Caballeronia sp. LZ062: one gene and its partner. The main gene of each other region encodes a partner of the protein of the gene in region 2 in a complex. Links are inferred from orthologs where the notes say so. Each region holds a gene or a part of one and is shown on either strand. Other genes may lie near its edges.

The links.
Region 1: the proteins of trxB (region 2) and trxA are in contact, whole or in part, in a crystal structure (PDB 1F6M), measured with the Escherichia coli proteins. The link is inferred for Caballeronia sp. LZ062 from one-to-one orthologs.

The regions. Positions count from the first base shown.
Region 1 is NZ_JARTWB010000002.1:955,191-958,170, forward strand. What follows is about bases 121-2,980. They hold trxA (thioredoxin TrxA), read right to left. Parts: upstream 1,784-2,980; coding sequence 1,457-1,783; downstream 121-1,456. Other genes in these bases: rho (transcription termination factor Rho), read right to left, coding at 121-1,195; P9239_RS10565 (DNA polymerase III subunit gamma/tau), read left to right, coding at 2,323-2,980. In the rest of the region: more of rho, read right to left, coding at 1-120. UniProt on the Escherichia coli protein: Participates in various redox reactions through the reversible oxidation of its active center dithiol to a disulfide and catalyzes dithiol-disulfide exchange reactions.
Region 2 is NZ_JARTWB010000002.1:1,809,056-1,825,711, reverse strand. The notes cover bases 5,607-8,421. They hold trxB (thioredoxin-disulfide reductase), read right to left. Parts: upstream 7,611-8,421; coding sequence 6,603-7,610; downstream 5,607-6,602. Other genes in these bases: P9239_RS14595 (DNA translocase FtsK 4TM domain-containing protein), read left to right, coding at 7,955-8,421; P9239_RS14605 (Smr/MutS family protein), read right to left, coding at 5,607-6,394. Also shown: hemC (hydroxymethylbilane synthase), read left to right, coding at 1-151; hemDX (fused uroporphyrinogen-III synthase HemD/membrane protein HemX), read left to right, coding at 151-2,199; P9239_RS14625 (heme biosynthesis protein HemY), read left to right, coding at 2,199-3,392; P9239_RS14620 (rhodanese-like domain-containing protein), read right to left, coding at 3,797-4,120; P9239_RS14615 (protein-L-isoaspartate O-methyltransferase), read right to left, coding at 4,204-4,857; P9239_RS14610 (trimeric intracellular cation channel family protein), read right to left, coding at 4,973-5,593; more of P9239_RS14605, read right to left, coding at 5,603-5,606; more of P9239_RS14595, read left to right, coding at 8,422-10,282; outer membrane lipoprotein chaperone LolA, read left to right, coding at 10,315-10,986; P9239_RS14585 (hypothetical protein), read right to left, coding at 11,031-11,474; P9239_RS14580 (LysR family transcriptional regulator), read right to left, coding at 11,667-12,599; speB (agmatinase), read left to right, coding at 12,726-13,736; putative hydroxymethylpyrimidine transporter CytX, read right to left, coding at 13,857-15,161; P9239_RS14565 (replication-associated recombination protein A), read left to right, coding at 15,396-16,656.

The DNA of each region.
Region 1 (2,980 bases), 860 kb from region 2 along the record:
GGAATTCCATCGCTTCGACTTCGTCCATGTCGTGAATGAACTTGCGCAGCACCCAGACCTTTTGCAGCAGGTCCGGCTTGATGAGCAGTTCTTCGCGGCGCGTGCCCGACTTGTTCAGATTGATCGACGGATACACGCGCTTTTCCGCGAGACGGCGCTCGAGGTGCACTTCCATGTTGCCGGTGCCCTTGAACTCTTCGTAGATCACGTCGTCCATGCGGCTGCCGGTTTCGATCAGCGCGGTGCCGATGATGGTGAGCGAGCCGCCTTCTTCGATATTGCGTGCCGCGCCGAAGAAACGCTTCGGGCGCTGCAGCGCGTTGGCATCGACACCGCCCGTCAGCACCTTGCCCGATGCCGGCACGACCGTGTTGTAGGCGCGGGCGAGACGCGTGATGGAGTCGAGCAGAATCACGACGTCATGCTTCATTTCGACGAGACGCTTCGCCTTCTCGATGACCATTTCGGCCACTTGCACGTGACGCGCGGCGGGTTCGTCGAAGGTCGAGGCGATCACTTCGCCCGCGACCGAACGCTGCATTTCGGTGACTTCCTCGGGACGCTCGTCGATCAGGAGCACGAACAGCACGACGTCCGGATGATTCGCCTTCACTGCATGGGCGATGTGCTGAAGCATCACGGTCTTGCCGGACTTCGGCGATGCGACGAGCAGCCCGCGCTGACCCTTGCCGATAGGCGCGATCATGTCGATGATGCGGCCCGTCACGTTTTCCTCGCCGCGCATTTCGCGTTCGAGCGGCAGCGGCTTATTCGGATGCAGCGGCGTGAGGTTCTCGAACATGATCTTGTGTTTCGAGGCCTCGGGCGGCTGCCCGTTGACTTTGTCGACCTTCACCAGCGCGAAATAGCGCTCGCCGTCTTTCGGCGTGCGCACTTCGCCTTCGATGGTGTCGCCGGTATGCAGATTGAAACGGCGAATCTGCGACGGGCTGATATAGATATCGTCCGTACTCGCGAGATACGAAGTCTCGGGCGAGCGCAGAAACCCGAAGCCGTCGGGCAGCACTTCGAGCGTGCCGTCGCCGAAAATCGTGTCGCCAGCCTTGGCGCGCTTTTTAAGAATCGCGAACATCAATTCCTGCTTGCGCAGGCGGTTCGCGTTTTCGATCTCCAGGCCATTGGCCATCTCGATCAGTGCAGACACGTGCTGAGACTTGAGCTCGGATAAATGCATACGGATTTCCCGCCGGGGAGAAGAGGTGCGACAGAAAGATATGGGAGAAGAGGTGAGCGGAACCGCTCTAGGACTTAATACTTCTTGAAGTCTTGTGATTCTAGCATAGCACACGCCGCACGGGCCTCGGATAGGCCGGGGACGGGGCTTTTCGGCCGATGTTGTCGTGCGACAACATCGGCTCACGCGCTTTTCATTCGTATTGCGTGAAGGCGCGCGCGAAGCGGACGCCGATGAGGCCGACGCCCGCCTGTGGTGCAGTTACAGGTTGCTGTCGAGAAACGCGGTGAGTTGCGACTTCGACAAGGCGCCGACCTTCTGCGCCGCGACCGCGCCGTTCTTGAAGAGAATCAGCGTGGGAATGCCGCGCACGCCGAACTTGACCGGCGTGGACTGGTGTTCGTCCACATTGATCTTCGCGATCTGCAGGCGATCGCCGTAATCCTTCGCGACTTCGTCGAGGATCGGGGCAATCATCTTGCACGGACCGCACCATTCGGCCCAGAAGTCGAGCAGGACAGGTTTATCCGACTTGACGACGTCTTGTTCGAAAGAAGCGTCGCTGATGTGCTTGATTGATTCGCTCATTGTCTGAATACCTCTATTGATTCGAGGCCCGCGTTTGAATGCTCGCCACGATACACCAAAACTGGAAAGGATTTCGCCGCTTAACTTGCCGCTCGAAGGTCCGCCGCCGCGCGCCGGTTCGGGCATGAGCACGCACGGTCACGGCTAAGTCACATGCCATCTTAGCCTACTTTGCTATCCGTTGCCCGTGCCCGATAGCAGCGATCTGAGGGCGAAAGTACGAAGCGCAAGTGCACCGCGAGCGTGCTTCGTTGCGAGCCTTCCGGGCGGCGCACCCTGCGTGATACAATTCGTCGTGACGGGCCTCCTCGCATGGTGGCGCGGTCAACCTGGTCAGGTCGGGAACGAAGCAGCCACAGCCGCTTTCCACCAGTGCCGAGGGTCGGGCTCGTCACCTTCCGCTTTTCTGTTTGTCTTCTTCCTCCAGCATTTCCCCCGTTATTTCCTGTTATTTTCGGTGCGGCGACAGCCTCGCTGAACGCTTGCCGCGTACCGCTCTCGCGCGTTTGCCACAAGTCGTTGCTGATACAATTTCGCGCATGACCTATCAAGTTCTCGCACGCAAATGGCGGCCGAAATCGTTCGAGTCGCTCGTCGGCCAGGAGCATGTCGTTCGTGCGCTCACGCACGCGCTCGACGGCGGCCGGCTGCATCACGCCTATCTGTTCACGGGCACGCGCGGCGTCGGCAAGACGACGCTTTCGCGAATCTTCGCGAAGGCGCTCAATTGCGAGACCGGCGTGAGTTCGAAGCCGTGCGGCGTGTGCCGTGCGTGCCGGGAAATCGACGAAGGCCGCTTTGTCGACTACGTAGAGATGGATGCGGCGAGCAATCGCGGTGTCGATGAAATGGCGGCGCTGCTGGAGCGCGCCGTGTATGCGCCCGTCGACGCGCGCTTCAAGGTCTATATGATCGACGAAGTGCACATGCTCACTAACCACGCCTTCAACGCCATGCTGAAGACGCTGGAAGAGCCGCCGCCGCATGTGAAATTCATACTCGCCACGACCGACCCGCAGAAGATTCCGGTCACGGTGCTCTCGCGCTGCCTTCAGTTCAACCTGAAGCAGATGCCGGCGGGGCATATCGTGTCGCATCTGGAGCACATTCTCGGCGAAGAGCGCATCGCGTTCGAACCGCAGGCGCTGCGGCTCTTGTCGCGCGCGGCGGACGGCAGCATGCGGGACGCGCTCTCGC
Region 2 (16,656 bases):
GCGCGTTTCGGCGGATCTCGAAGCGCAAGGCGCCACCGACATCGTCAACGCGCTTTCGACGATGAGCCGCGCCGACGCGCCCAACGCGCCGCCGTCCGCGAACGGTTCGCCGGACAATCCAGCGCCGCCGTCCGCGGCGAACGCGTCCTGATGGCGAGCGCGGTCCGCGCCACCGTCGTCATCACGCGTCCGGGCGGGCAGTCGTCGGCGCTCGTCGAACGGCTTGGCCGCGCGGGCTTCGAGGCGTTCGAGTTCCCGCTGATCGACATCGCGCCGGTTGCCGACGACGCGCCCCTTCGCGCCGCACTCGACGAGCTTTACGCGCCGGAGCGATACGCGCTCGTCGTGTTCGTGTCGCCGAACGCGGTCGATCACGCGTTCGGCCGCCTCTTCGCGCCGTGGCCGGCGGACGTGCCGGTGGCGGTCGTCGGGCCGGGCAGCGTCGCGGCGCTCGCGCGGCAGGGCGTTCATGCGCCGGGGCATCGCGTGATCAGCCCGTCGGAAGAGCAAGCCGATCCGCGTTTCGATTCCGAGGCGCTTTACGCTTCCATCGAGGCGCATTTCGGCACAGACGGGCTCGACGGGAAGCGTGTCTTGATCGTGCGCGGCGACGGCGGGCGCGAATGGCTCGCCGAGCGCCTGGAACAGGCCGGCGCGCGCGTGACGAAGGTCGCGGCGTACCGGCGTCTGTTGCCCGAGCCGTCCATGCGCAAGTGGGAGCGCATCCACGCGCTGCTCGGTGGCGACCATGCGTGGCTGCTCACCAGTTCGGAGGGCGTGCGCAATCTCGACCAGCTTGCCCGCGAGCATCTCACCGCCGACGAAATCGCGCGGCTTAAGCACGCGCCGCTCGTGTGCCCGCACCCGCGCATTGCCGAAGCCGCTCGCCAAACGGGTTTTGATAGGATTACGGTGTCCGGCGCCGGCGACGAACGCATCGTACATACGCTGGAGGCGCTGTTTCCCTACGCCTCGGCAGCGAATCGGGAGCCCGACGCGCAGGCGACGGCCGGCGCATTCTCTCGAGCGACCGATACATCGCCGGCCACGCCGCCGGCCCACCAACCGGCTCAATCACGCATGACTGACTCGAACGATTCCAAGAAAGCTTCACCTCAGCCGAACGTGACACCACCCTTGCCGCCGAACACGCCCTTCACGCCGTATGAACAGCAGAAGCGGCGCGGCGGCGCGGGCACTGTGTTGTTGTGGTTCGTCGTCGTCATTCTGGCGGTGGCGGCAGGCGCGGGCGGCTACGCGCTCAACCGCAAAGTGGACCGCAAGGAACAGGAAATGGCGCAGCGCGCCGGAGAAGCCGATGCGCAGAACGCCGCTTTGCGCGCAAAAGCGGACCAGGCGGCGAGCGCCACTTCCGCGCTCAACACGCAGTTGATCCAGTTGCAGGGCAAGCTCGCCGATGCCGAAGCGCACAGTCAGGCGTTGCAGCAGCAGTATCAGGATCTCGCGAGCAACCGCGACGACTGGACGATCGCGGAAGTCGAGCAGATTCTCTCCAGCGCGAGCCAGCAGTTGCAGTTGACCGGCAACGTTCAGCTCGCGCTTTTCGCGCTGCAGAGCGCCGACACGCGCCTCGCCGCGACGACCGGCCCGCAAGTCGTCGCGATCCGCAAGGCTGTCGCGCAGGACATCGACAAGCTGAAGTCGACGCAAACCACCGACCTCACCGGTCTCGCGATCAAGCTGGACACGGCCATCGAGCAGATCGACGGCTTGCCGCTCGCGGGCGAAGCGCCGATCGAGCGTGCGCGGGCGCAGGCCGCCGCGCCGGGCGACAGCGTTTCGATTGCGGCGGCCACCGGCGAGCCGCGCTGGAAAGTGCTGTGGCGGCAGATCACGAGCGGCATCGGCCAGCAGTTGTCGAGTCTCGTGTCGGTGCGGCGCATCGACAATGCGGACGCCATGCTGACATCGCCCGATCAAGGCTACTTCGTGCGCGAGAACGTCAAGCTGAGGCTCTTGTCGGCGCGTTTGTCGCTGCTGTCGCGCAGCGAACCGACGCTCAAGTCCGATCTCGCGGCCGCGGATGCCTCGCTCGGCCGATACTTCGATCCGTCGTCGAAGAAGGTCGCCGCCGTGCGCGATCTCGTGAAACAGGTCGATCAGGCGTCGCTCGCGGTCGCCGTGCCGAACCTGGACGCGAGCCTTGCCGCCGTGCATCAGTTCAAGCGAGGCGGATGATGACGATTCGAGGACTCATCTGGCTCGCGCTGCTTTTCGCGGTCGCGGTGATCGTGGCGACGGTCGGCGGCTTCAACGGCGGGCAGGTATTGATCGTCGTTCCGCCGTATCGCGTGGACGTCTCGCTCAATCTGTTCGCGGTTGCGCTCGTCGTGCTGTTTATCGTGCTGTACGGGCTGATTCGCGCGGCGCGCGGCGTCTGGAAAATGCCGCAGCGCGTGGCCGCTTACCGCGCGCGCAGCCGGCTCGCGAAGGCCAACGCTTCTTTGCGCGATGCCATCGGCCACTTGTACGCCGGGCGTTTTTCGAAGGCGGAGAAGGCGGCGCGCGATGCGCTTTCCGTCGACGAGAATCAGGGCGCGGCAAGGCTCATCGGCGCGAACGCGGCGCATCGGCTGCATGAATACGCGCGTCGCGACGAATGGCTCGCGCAAATCGGCGGCGCCGACTGGCAGGACGCGCGCCTCATGGCCACCGCCGACATGCGCGCCGATGGCCGCGACGCTGACGGCGCGCTCGTCGCGTTGACCGAGATTCAGGCGCAAGGCGGGCGGCGCATTCACGCGCAGCAGATCGCGCTGCGAGCGCAGCAGCAACTCAAGAATTGGGCGGAAGTGTTGAAGCTCGTGCGCATGCTGGAGAAGCGCGAAGCGTTGCATCCGGCCGTGGCGGTGCGTTTGCGGCAGGTCGCGGCGGAGAACCTGCTGCGCGACCGGCGGCACAATCCCGACGCGCTGCTGGAACTGTGGCAGTCGCTCTCCGCGACGGAGCGCCAGTCGCCGCGTCTCGCGGATCTCGCGGCGGAATTGCTGATCGCGCTTGACCGTCGTGCGGAGGCGAGGAAGATCGTCGAAGAGGCGCTTGCGCACAATTGGGACGCGCGCCTGTTGCGCCGCTATCCGGATTGCGTCGTCGGCGGCGATGCGTTCCCGCTCATTCAGCGCGCCGAAGCCTGGCAGAAGGAGCGCACGGAAGACGCGGACCTGCTCTTCACGCTCGGGCGCTTGTGTCTGCATCAGCAGTTGTGGGGCAAGGCGCAGGCGTTTCTGGAATCGGCGCTCAAACTGGCCGACAACGAGCCGCTCAAGATCCGGACGCACCGGGCGCTGGCTCGCCTGCACGAGCAATTGGGCGATGCCGAGAAGGCCGCCGAGCATTATCGGGCGAGCGCGCTAGCGATGAACGTGGTTTAGAGCGTAGTTCAGGCGTGATCTATATCAGGCCGCATGTGTGAAAGCGCATGCGGCCTTTTGCTTTCGTAAAGCGCCGGAAATAGTGGGCGGCGGGGCGCTCGCGGAAATGAATGCGTTGAAGCGGAGGATCGGCTTCGCGCGATCCCGGGCCGATGCGGCGCAGGAATCGAAATTAATTCGTGGACCGTTAAGAACGAAGGCACGCCGCCAAGGCGCAGCAGGGGTCAAAGCCGCCAGGCCCGCTATTGCGCTCCGGGCCCGTTGCAACGCGGGGCAACCCATACCGACCGCGCAGCGCTCGTCGACGTCAGGACCCGAAATGGAGCGATCGATGCCGCGGACACAATTCGTGCTTCGGGCCGTCGCCAATCGCCGGGAATGCCGCCCGCAGCGCCCGCTGGTGCTCAATACGTCGGAACCGAAGGATCGACCTGACGCGACCACGCGTCGATGCCGCCGTACAGATTGAAGATATTCGTGAAGCCGCGCGATTCGAGGAACATGCCGACCTGCGCGCTGCGCGCGCCGTGATGGCAGATGCAGACGATCTGCGCGTCGTCTTCCAGTTCTTCGCTGCGCGCGGGGATGTCGCGCATTGGAATAGAGACGACGTTCTCCATCTTCGCGGTCTCAAGCTCCCACGGTTCGCGCACGTCGAGCAGAACGGGAGCGGGGCGGGACGAATCCGCGAGCCACGCGGCAAGTTCGGATGCGGTCAGGTTTTGCATGGAATCGCGGGCGCGGAGCAGGTTAGGCAAAACGGGCGCCGGGCCCGGGGAAGCACGGCGGCCTGGCGGCGAAAGTCGAACGCTCAGAACTTGAACGCCGGCGGATGCAATGCGTTCTTCAGCGGCGCGACGAAAGTCTCGAAGACAGCCGACACGCGATACTGCTTTTCGTCGATGCGCGTGATGATCTGCGCCTCCATCACCGGAGCGGTGCCGACGAAAGCAGCGATGCGCCCGCCGATGTTCAGCAGTTCCAGAAATTCCTGCGGCATCACGGGCAGGCCGCCCGAGACGCAGATCACGTCGAACGGCGCGCCCTGGCTCCAGCCGCGTGCGCCGTCGCCGACGACCACTTCCGCATTCGTCACGCCGTTGGCCGCGAGATTCTGCTTCGCGAATTCGGCCAGTTCCTGCGAGATTTCGACGGTCGTAACGCTGCGTCCGCGATGCGCGAGGAGGGCGGCCATGTAGCCCGAGCCCGAGCCGATTTCCAGCACCGTCTCGCCCTTGTGAACGGTCAGTTCCTGCAGAATGCGCGCTTCGATCTTCGGAGCCAGCATGCGCTCGCCGCCGGGCAGCGGAATTTCGAGGTCCGCGAAAGCGAGATTGCGATAGGCGGCGGGAACGTAGTTCTCGCGCTTGACGATCGACAGCAGGTTGAGCACGTCCAGGTCCAGCACATCCCAGGGACGAATCTGTTGCTCGATCATGTTGAAACGCGCTTGCTCGATGTTCATGTTCTGTGTGCGTGTTGACGGCAGGAAACCGGTGCCCCGAAGCACCGGCGCGAGCGGCCGGGCGAGGCGGATTGACTTCGCGATTGTAGCAAACGGACGCGTTTTCCCGCCCGCCCTAATGCGGCAGGCGAATGTCCAGCTTGAACGTGGCAAGCCGCGCGACGAGGATGAACGCCGTCGAAAGCAGCACGTTGTAGATGGTGTCGACGTCCAGATGCGCGAGGCCGAGATAAATCCAGCAGCCCGCGAATGCGCACACCGCGTAGGGGCGCGAATCGCGCAAGATCAGCGGAATCTCGTTACACAGCACGTCGCGCATGATGCCGCCGAAGACGCCGGTCGTGACGCCCATCATCGTGGCGGTGAACGCGGGCATCTGCGCATCGAGCGCGATCGACGTGCCCGACACGCTGAACAGGCCGAGTCCGATCGCATCGGTGACGAGCAACGCGCGCTGATCGAAAACGCGCGACGTCAGCCGCAGAAAGAGCGGCGCGAAAATCGCCATCGCGAAAATGGCGAGCACGTAATCCTGATGTTCGACCCAGTAGAACGGGCGGCGCGACAGCAGCACGTCGCGCACCGTGCCGCCGCCGAATGCCGTGGCGAGCGCGACGAGAAAAGCGCCGACGGCATCCAGCCGCCGCTTTCTCGCTTCGATGAGGCCGGAAAGCGCATACGCGAAGATCGCGAGCGCCTCCATGATGGAAATGGCGAGGGTGAGTCTGGGATGCACGTTCGTTGTTCAGCGGGTCTTGTCTTGTGGATGATTGTGATGCCGCGGCGTGCCGCCCGGCTGCAGCAGAACGACCACGGCGCCTGCGCCGCCGTCGTGCGGACGCGCCTGACAAAAGGCAATCACTTCCGCCTTTTGCGTGAGCCACGCGCGCACTTTGCCCTTGAGAATCGGTTCCTTGCCGATGGAGCCCAAGCCCTTGCCGTGAATCACGCGCAGGCAGCGCAGCCCGCGCTTCACCGATTCACGGATGAATTCCGCGAGCGCCTCGCGCGCTTCCTCTCGGCGCATGCCGTGCAGATCGAGCTGCGCCTGCACGATCCACGCGCCGCGCCGCAGCTTCTTCACGACTTCCTGGCTGATACCCGGCCGGCAATACGAAAGCGTCTCGTCGATGTCGAGCAGGCTTTCCGGGTCGTACTCGTCGGAGAGCGCCTCCTGCAGCACGGCTTCCTCGTCGCGGCGGCTTTGCAGCGGAAGCGGCGGCGGGGGAACGCGCGTCACCGTCATACGCGGCGGCGTTTTCAGCGGCTCGATCTGGCCGATCGAGCGGCGAAACTCGTCAGCGTGCGCGGCCGCTTCACGCTCGGCGAGCGCCGCCGCGGCGCGTTCGGCGGCGCGCTTGTCGGCGTCCGCCTCGAGCGCGCTTTTCAGCGCAGCCAGCCCCGCGAGGCCGTCGCGCTTGAGCGCGTCCTTCACATCGCGCGGATCGGCGGCAGGCGGCTTTTCCGCAGCGGCCGGACGCGGCGTCTGCGGTCGGCGCGGCTTCGGTTCGTTCGGGTGGGGAAGATTTTTGGGCATCGTTCGGCCAGAAAGTACGGCTGCGAATGCAGCGGCGGAAGGAGCGGCGATCCGACGTGAAGCGCCGATTGTGCCACGGGCGCGGTCATTGCCGGATGCGCCGGCACGAAACGCCCGTCCACGATGCTGGAAACAAAAAACGGGCCGGCGGCGCGAACCGGGGCCCGTTTTTGACGAAACGTCGGCTAGGCGCGCGGCGCCTCCCTGCTTACCGATCCTTTTCGTGGCTCATCGAATGCGGCGTCGGCGTTTCGTCGATGGCTTCGAGGTAACGCTGCGCGTCGAGCGCGGCCATGCAGCCGGTTCCCGCGCTGGTGATCGCCTGGCGGTAGATATGGTCCTGCACGTCGCCGGCCGCGAACACGCCGGGGATGCTGGTTGCCGTCGCGTTGCCGCTCGTGCCGCCCTTCGTCAGGATGTAGCCGTTTTTCATCTCCACCTGACCCGCGAACAGTTCGGTGTTCGGCTTGTGGCCGATCGCGACGAACACGCCCTGCAACGCAATGTCCGTGATCTCGCCGGTCTGCGTGTGCTTCACGCGCAGGCCGGTGACGCCGGATTCATCGCCCGTCACTTCGTCGAGAACGTGATTCCACTTGATGTCGACCACGCCTTCCTTTTCCTTCGCGAGCAAGCGGTCGATCAGAATCGGCTCGGCGCGGAACTTGTCGCGGCGGTGAATGACCGTCACTTTCTTTGCGATGCCCGACAGATACAGCGCCTCTTCGACGGCCGTGTTGCCGCCGCCGATCACGGCGACTTCGCCATTGCGATAGAAAAAGCCGTCGCAGGTCGCGCAGGCAGACACGCCCTTGCCCATGAACGCCTGCTCCGACGGATTGCCGAGATACTGCGCCGACGCACCCGTCGCAATAATCAGCGAATCGCAGGTGTATTCGCCCGCATCGCCGATAAGACGGAGCGGACGCTCGTTGAGTTTCGCGGTATGGATGTGATCGAACACGATTTCGGTGTTGAACCGGCGCGCGTGCTCTTCCATGCGCTGCATCAGTTCCGGACCCTGCACGCCCGAGGGATCGCCCGGCCAGTTTTCGACGTCGGTCGTGGTCATCAGCTGGCCGCCTTGCGCGAGGCCGGTGACGAGCAGCGGCGCCAGATTCGCCCGGGCCGCGTAGACGGCGGCGGAGTAGCCGGCGGGGCCGGAACCGAGGATCAGCACTTTGGCGTGTTTGGGCGCGGGTTGCGGTGATGACATGATGGTGGTCCGTTATTGATGGTCGGATCGGCAGTGCATGCGTTGCGATTCGTGCAGCAAATTCGGCACCTGGTGCGTGCCGCCGATGACCCGTAGTTGGATGCGAGACGTCAATTATAAAGGCCGCCGCGAGAGCCCTCCGAGTGAACCTTTCAATCGCTTTGATAGGCGCGCGCCGCAGATTTCACGCAGAAACGGGCGATGAACGGCATGTGAGGAGTGTTACAGGTTGCAAGAACGCGGCCGTTTTTGCGCCTCTCGCCGCAATGCAGCGTTTACAATAGGTCACCGTTCATGCGGCCCCGATCGAATCGACGGCGGCCGCGACAAGCGACACCGAATCAATGGCCAAAGCATCCTATTCCGCGAGCCCGCAGGCGTTGCCGCACCGCATGTCGCGGCTCTTCACCGAGATTCGCTGGATTCTCCAGGTCGCCCTCGGGCTTTTCCTCGTCATGGCGCTCATTTCGTACAGCCGGAAAGATCCGAGCTGGACGCACGCCGTGAGCGTCGATCACATTTCAAACTGGGCGGGGCGCGTCGGCGCGTACACGTCGGACATTCTGCTGCTGGTGTTCGGGCTGTCGTCGTACTGGCTCGTCGTGCTGCTCGGGCGGCGCATTGTCGCCAATTACCGGCGCATCGCGGAACCTGCGGCGCAAGCATCGTCGGACGATGAAGGCGCGCCGCGCGACCGCACGTGGCTTGCGCAAGCGTTCGCGTTCGTCCTGGTGCTGCTCGCAACGGACGGCATCGAGGCGCTGCGCATGTGGTCGCTCAAGGTGCCGCTGCCGCGCGCGCCCGGCGGCGTGGTCGGCGACATGATCGCGCGTCACGTATCGCATGCCCTCGGTTTCACGGGCGCGACGCTTTTTCTGCTGATTGCGCTCGCCATTGGTCTGTCGCTGTATTTCCGGTTCTCGTGGCTCTCGGTGTGCGAGAAAGTCGGCGAAGGCATTCTCAACGCGATCACCGGCGCGCAACTGCGCCGCGAAGCGGGCCGCGACCGCAAGCTCGGCGAAGAAGCCGCATCGAAGCGCGAAGGCAAGGTCGTGCGCTCGCGCGTGAAGCACGAGGATCACGAGCCGGTCGTGATCGTGCCGCCGGTCGCGACGCCGCCGCGCTCGGAGCGCGTCGAAAAGGAAAAGCAGGTGCCGCTTTTCGCGGATCTGCCGGGCGATTCCACGTTGCCGGCCATCGCGTTGCTGGATCCGCCGCCGAAGACGCAGGAAACCATCGCCGCCGATACGCTGGAATACACGTCGCGCCTGATCGAAAAGAAGCTGAAGGATTTCGGCGTCGAAGTGAGCGTGGTCGCCGCGTATCCGGGGCCGGTCGTGACGCGCTATGAAATCGAGCCGGCGACGGGCGTGAAGGGCAGCCAGATCGTCGGTCTGGCGAAGGATCTGGCGCGTTCGCTGTCGCTCGTGTCGATTCGCGTCGTCGAGACGATTCCCGGCAAGAACTACATGGCGCTGGAATTGCCGAACCAGCGCCGGCAGACGGTCAAGCTCTCGGAGATTCTCGGCTCCGAAGTCTACGCGGCGGCGGCCTCGCCGCTCACGATGGGCCTCGGCAAGGACATCGGCGGCAATCCGGTCTGTGCCGATCTCGCCAAGATGCCGCACTTGCTCGTCGCGGGCACGACGGGTTCGGGCAAGTCGGTCGGTATCAACGCGATGATCCTGTCGCTGCTCTACAAGGCGAGCGCGGACCAGGTGCGGCTCATTCTGATCGATCCGAAGATGCTCGAAATGAGTGTCTACGAAGGCATTCCTCATCTGCTGTGCCCGGTCGTCACCGACATGCGGCAGGCCGGCCACGCGCTGAACTGGGCCGTCGCCGAAATGGAGCGCCGCTACAAGCTCATGAGCAAGATGGGCGTGCGAAATCTCGCGAGCTTCAATTCGAAGATCGACGAAGCGAAGAAGCGCGACGAGAAGATTCCGAATCCGTTCAGCCTCACGCCCGACGATCCGGAGCCGCTTACGCGCCTGCCGAACATCGTGGTGGTGATCGACGAACTCGCCGATCTCATGATGGTCGTCGGCAAGAAGGTGGAAGAACTGATCGCGCGTATCGCGCAAAAGGCGCGGGCGGCGGGCATCCATTTGATTCTCGCGACGCAGCGTCCCTCGGTGGACGTGATCACCGGCCTCATCAAGGCGAACGTGCCGACGCGCATGGCGTTCCAGGTGTCGTCGAAGATCGACTCGCGCACGATTCTGGATCAGCAGGGCGCCGAATCGCTGCTCGGCATGGGCGACATGCTGTATCTGCCGCCGGGTTCGGGCCTGCCTGTGCGCGTGCACGGCGCGTTCGTGTCGGACGAGGAAGTGCATCGCGTGGTCGACAAGCTGAAGGAGCACGGCGAGCCGAATTACATCGAAGGCATTCTGGAAGGCGGGCTGGCGGGCGAAGGCGACGAAGGCGCGGCGGGCGCGGGCGGAACCGGGTCGACCGATGGCGAGTCCGATCCTTTGTACGATCAGGCGGTCGAGGTCGTCATCAAGAACAAGCGCGCGTCTATTTCGCTCGTGCAGCGGCACTTGCGCATCGGCTATAACCGCGCCGCGCGCCTTTTGGAACAGATGGAGAATTCGGGTCTCGTGTCCGCCATGTCGTCGAACGGCAACCGCGAGATCCTCACGCCCGCTCGCGAGTCGGAATAGCGCGCGGACGGCTACGGAAGGAGAACAACAGGATGAAGCAGTACACGGGGAAGAAGGCATTCGGCGCGGCGCTGCTGTCGGCGTCGATGTCGTTTGCATCGCACGCATTCGCGAGCGGGACCGAGCAGTTGAAGTTGTTCGTGTCGCAGGTTCACGCGGCGCGCGGCGATTTCACGCAGCAGGAAGTCAAGGCGCCCGGCAAGGTCAATAACGGCGCGAGCACGGTCACGACGCCGACCAAGGGCACGATGTCGAGCGGCACGTTCATGTTCGCGCGGCCGGGCAAGTTCATCTGGTCCTATGAGAAGCCGTACTCGCAGCTCTTGCAGGCAGACGGCGACAAGCTCTACGTCTACGACAAGGACTTGAACCAGGTCACGGTGCGCAGTCTCGGCGGCGCGCTCGGCGCGAGCCCGGCGGCCATTCTCTTCGGCAGCAACGATCTGGAAAAGAACTTCACGTTGCGCGATGCGGGCGTAAAAGGCGGCATCGACTGGCTGGAATTGACACCGAAGGCGAAGGACACGCAGTTCCAGACGGTTGGCATCGGCTTCAAGGACGGCAATCTGGAAGCGATGGAACTGCACGACGTATTCGGCAACGTGACGTTGCTCACGTTCTCGAACATCCAGAAGAATCCGCCTGTCAAGGCCGATACCTTCAAGTTCAACGTGCCCAAAGGCGCGGACGTCATTAACGGATGATTTCTCGGCGCGGCTCGTCGGAGCCGCGCGTCCTGTTCGCGGGTCTAGCGATATTCGGTGACGACCGTCACGCGTTGTGCTGATCGCGCCTTGCTCTCTATCGATAAGACTCCACCAGAGCCGCCGACGCGAAACGCGCCGTCGCTGCCCGCCGCAATGCGACGACCGTTGCCGTCCACGAAGTCCGTGGTCAGGGCATCGGATGTCGCGCGATGGTTGTCCGCCCTCAGCGAAACGGCAGCGTTCGGTGTGCTGTTCGGATAGGCGTCGAACGCGACAATCGCGGTTTGCCCGCTTCGGCTCCATGTCGCTGATCCCGCTTGCGCTGATACCGCCGCTACCGCGAACGGCGGCGAAACCAGTGCGCCTCTGAATGTGATCGTGCCGCCCGGCATCGTGTACGCGTTCGCCGACGTGGCAACGCAGGCGGCCGCGGCCGTCATTGCGATTCCCCAGCGTTCCGCACTGCGCAGCTTCGATTTGCTCATCGTGTTCCCCTTATTGGTCGTGTTGTCGCGGCTGTCGAGACCGCGCGCATGGACGGACTGTTCTCAAGCGATCCGTTGATGCGTCAGACGATAATAAGAGGAGTCCGATTGAATTCGCAATCGATTTTCGCCTACCTGGTTGAAAAATGCGCGATGCATGTTGTAGAGGCAGGCGTTGATTAGTTTTGACGGCTAAGAAGCTGTTATTGGCGACACGCGATGCGCTGTCGTCATATCCTCGATCAACGCATCGACGATATCGCTCTTCGTTCCGCGCGCGCCGCGCGCCCTGTCCGCGCGCGTGACCATCTGGAACGCGACCCGGTAGCGCATCGCCTTCGGATTCAGCGCCGCAAGGGAGCCGTCGTCTACATACGGTGCAGCGAAATGCTCCGGCAGATAGCCGAGGTGCCGCCCTGACAGCACGAGCATGGCGACCGCTTCCATGTTGTCGGCGACGGCGGTGATCGAGCCCGGCATCAGCGCTGCGGCCTCCGGCAGCGGGTAACTGCGCCACGCCCAGTCGTGACCGGCGGTCTGCGCAAGCGTGACGCGGCCCGCGCGCTTGAAGAGAGGATGCGCTTGCCCGCAATAGGCGAGCTGGTCCTCCGCGAAGATCTCCGTGTAGTCGAGCGACGGCACCCGATGCCAGAAATAGCCGATCGCCATCTGGATGCGCCCGGCGAGCAGCATTTCTTCGAGTTCGCCCGGCGATCGCACGAGCACGGAGAAGCGCACCGATTCGTCGCGCTGCCTGAATCGCGCGATGGCCTCGCTGATGCGCGCGTTCGCGCTCACCGGTGTATTGCCGATCATCCCGAGCGTCAGCGTGCCGACGAGCTTCTTGCCGACATTGCGCGCGGTCGAATCGAAGGTATCGACGGCGGCGAGCAGCGTGCGGCACGCATCGACGAATTGCTCGCCGCGCGATGTCAACGCGAAGCCGCCGCGCCCGCGTTCGCACAGCCGATAACCGAGGCGGCTTTCGAGCGTCGCCAGCTGCGTGCTGATGGTCGACTGGCCGACGTTCAGCGTCGCCTGCGCGGACGAGACGCCGCCCGCATCCACGATGGCGAGGAAGACGCGGATGAGCCGCAAATCGAGGTCGGAAAGGTGAGTGAACATGCGCGCCGCCGGAACATCGATCGAAATCGATGTGAAGGTTATTTCGGCCGCATTTTATCTCGCGGCAGATGCGCGTATTAATACGAAGTGTCCGACTTCAACTGACATTGACCGACATTGACCGATATGAATACGTCCTCGCTGTTCGCGCCCGCCGACCACTTCGATTCCTATTTGCGCGACCATCGCGCGGAGCGGCCGCAGCCGCTTTCGGGCAATCAGATGCCGCGCTGCGGCGGCATCGCGACGATGATGCGTCTGCCGTACGTCGAGTCGGCGTCGGGGCTGGACGCGTGTTTCGTCGGCGTGCCGTTCGATCTCGGCACATCCAACCGCACGGGCGCGCGCTTCGGGCCGCGTCAGGTGCGCAGCGAGTCGGTGCTGCTGCGTCCGTACAACATGGCGACGCGCGCCGCGCCGTTCGATTCGTTGCGCGTCGCGGACATCGGCGACGTGTCGATCAATCCGTACAACCTGCTCGATTCGATCGACCGCATCGAGCGCGCGTATCGGGAGATTCTGGAGCACGATTGCAAGCCGATCACGCTCGGCGGTGACCACACCATCGCGCTGCCGATTCTGCGCGCGATGCACGCGAAGCACGGGAAAGTCGGCCTCATTCATGTGGACGCGCACGCGGACGTCAACGACACCATGTTCGGCGAGAAAATCGCGCACGGCACGCCGTTTCGCCGCGCGGTGGAAGAGGGACTGCTCGATTGCGAGCGCGTCGTTCAGATCGGCTTGCGCGGCACGGGCTACGAAGCGGGCGACTTCGACTGGTGCCGCGAGCAGGGCTTTCGCGTCGTGCAGACGGAGGAGTGCTGGCACCGCTCGCTCGCGCCCTTGATGGACGAGGTGCGCGCGCAGATGGGCGACGGACCGGTGTACATCACGTTCGATATCGACGGCATCGACCCCGCGTTCGCGCCGGGCACCGGGACGCCGGAAATAGCCGGGCTGACTGTGCCGCAAGCGCTGGAGATCGTCCGCGGCGCGTGGGGGCTGAACATCGTCGGGGCGGACTTGGTGGAAGTGGCGCCGCCTTATGATCCGTTCGGCACGACTGCGCTGCTCGGGGCGAATCTGGCGTTCGAACTGCTTTGCGTGCTGCCGGGCGTAGAGAGACGCAACTGACGATGGCGCGCGCCCCGGGCAGTTCTCCACAACTTCTGTGCAACGCCCTGTGGAAAATCGCCTGACAAGTCGGCTAGCGCGCTGATTCGCAAGACGAATCGGCGCGCGCCGACATTGCGCTCAGGAAGCCACCGCCGTTCGCCGCGCCGACACCAGGAGCAGATAGCACACCGCGCCCAGCGCGAGCGACGGCAGCGTCGCGCCGAGGTTCGGCAGCCATGCGTTGATCGCGTGATAAGCCGCGATTCCCACGCCCCACGCGATGAACGCGCTCACGTGCCAGCCGCCCGAGTAGCCATAGCGCCCGTCGATGCGGCCCACCGCGGCAGCATCCACACGGCGCTTTCGCACGATGAAGTGGTCCGCCAGCACCACGCCGAACAGCGGCGCGAATACCGAGCCGATTAAGAGCAGGAAGTTCTGATACTTGCCCATCGCCACGACGAGCGCGACGAGCGTGCACAACGCGCCATACGCCGCCGATAGCATCGGCACGCTCGCGCGCGCCCAGAAAGTGCCGGTGGACACGGCCGCCGAGTGAATGTCGGCGAACGCGTTGTCGATTTCGTCGATGAGAATCAAGAGCAGCGCGATGCCGCCGCCTGCCTGCGCGAGCGCCACGGTCAGCAGCGTGTCGCCGCCGCCCGCAGCCAGCCCGTACACCGCGCCGAGCGCATAGAACCACAGGTTCGCGATGCCGTAACCGAGCAGCGTGCCGCGAAACGTGCCGCCCGCGCTGCGGCCGAAGCGCGTGTAGTCGGCAATCAGCGGCAGCCACGACAGCGGCATTGCAACCACGAGGTCGATACCGGCGCCGAACGCCATCTCGCCGGTGCCGGGGCGCGCCATCAGCGCGGCGAGATCGTGCTTGGACAGCAGATTCCATGTCAGCCAGCCCGCCCCGCCGAGCAAAAGCCAGATGCCCCACGTGCGCAGAAAGCGCCGCACGAAAGAGAGCGGTCCGCTCACCGCGAGCAGCGTCGCGAGGGCGCCGAAGAGGAGCGTCCAGACGAGCGGCATCGAGAAATGGAACGATTGTTTGGCGAGCGCGTCGGCGGAATCGCGCATGACGATGATCTCGAACGATCCCCAGCCGACCAGTTGCACCGCGTTGAGCACGGCGGGCACCGACGCGCCGCGCACGCCGAGCGTCGGGCGCAGCGAGGACATGGCCGCGAGTCCCGTATCCGTGCCGACCACGCCCGCGAGGGCGAGCAGCACGACGCCGATGACCGTGCCTATGGCGATGGCGGCGAGCGCGTGCGGCGGCGACAGCCCCGGCACCAGCAGCGCGCCCGCCTGCGCGACGAGCAAGCCGATGCCGAGCGAGAACCAGAGCGCGAAGGCGTCGCTCACGCCGAAGGCGCGGCGCTCGGCGGGCACCGGCACGAGCGGCGCGTAAGTGGAAGTGTTCTCTTGCTGCATCGAAAGGTCTGCCTATAGGGAGGTCGATTGGAACGGCGCCATTCGCGCCGGGCGCGCGGCTGTCATAATCACGCGAATCGTGCGCGATTGTGCCTGCCGGCGTCCGGCTTGAACACTAGGCCGAACGGCCGATGCCGCGCGCACTCTGAAAAGCGCAAGATTATCGCCGCGTGCGCGGTTTGCGCGGCAGCCTGCTTCCATTGCTTCAATCGCTTCAAATTGCGTCCACAGCACATGTTCGAAGAAAACCGTGGCACCGTTCCGCTCGCGGAGCGTCTGCGTCCCCGCAGCATCGACGAAGTCATCGGGCAGAAGCATCTGCTCGGGCCGAGCAAGCCGCTGCGCGTCGCGTTCGAGTCGGGCGAGGCGCACTCGATGATTCTGTGGGGGCCGCCCGGCGTCGGCAAGACCACGCTCGCGCGCCTCATGGCGGCGGCCTTCGACGCCGAGTTCATTTCGCTGTCGGCGGTGCTCTCCGGCGTGAAGGATATCCGCGAGGCGGTCGAGACCGCGCAGATTCATCGCGCGAACGGGCGGCAGACGCTCGTGTTCGTCGACGAGGTGCATCGCTTCAACAAGAGTCAGCAGGATGCGTTCTTGCCGCACGTCGAATCCGGACTTTTCGTGTTCGTCGGCGCGACCACCGAGAATCCGTCGTTCGAAGTGAACAGCGCGTTGTTATCGCGCGCGGCCGTGTACGTGCTGAAGAGCCTCGATGCCGACGAGCTCAAGGAACTGCTCGAACGGGCGACCGCGGAACTCGGCGGACTGACGTTCACGGACGAAGCCCGCGAGGCGCTCGTCGGTTCGGCCGACGGCGACGGCCGCAAGCTGCTGAACAATCTGGAAATCGTCGCGCGGGCGGCGGCGCAGCAAAAGAAAACCGAAGTGGACGGCGCGCTGCTCGGCAGCGCGCTCGCCGAGAATCTCCGCCGTTTCGACAAGGGCGGCGACGCGTTCTACGACCAGATCAGCGCGCTGCACAAGTCGGTGCGCGGCAGCAATCCGGACGCCGCGCTGTACTGGTTCTGCCGCATGCTCGACGGCGGCGCGGACCCGCGTTATCTCGTGCGGCGCATCGTGCGCATGGCGTGGGAAGACATCGGGCTTGCCGATCCGCGCGGCGCGCGCATCGCCCTCGACGCAGCCGAAACGTACGAGCGCCTCGGCTCGCCGGAGGGAGAACTCGCAATCGCGCAGGCGCTCATCTATCTCGCCGTCGCGCCGAAGTCGAACGCGGGCTACAACGCGTATAACGAGGCGCGGCGCTTCGTCGGCCGGGATCAGTCGCGCGGCGTGCCGGTGCATCTGCGCAACGCGCCGACCAAGCTGATGAAAGAGCTCGGCTACGGTCACGAGTACCGCTACGCGCACGACGAGCCGGACGCGTATGCTGCCGGCGAAACGTATCTGCCCGACGGTATGCGCGATCCGCACTGGTATCACCCGACGCCGCGTGGCCTCGAAGGGAAGATCGGCGAAAAGCTCGCGCGGC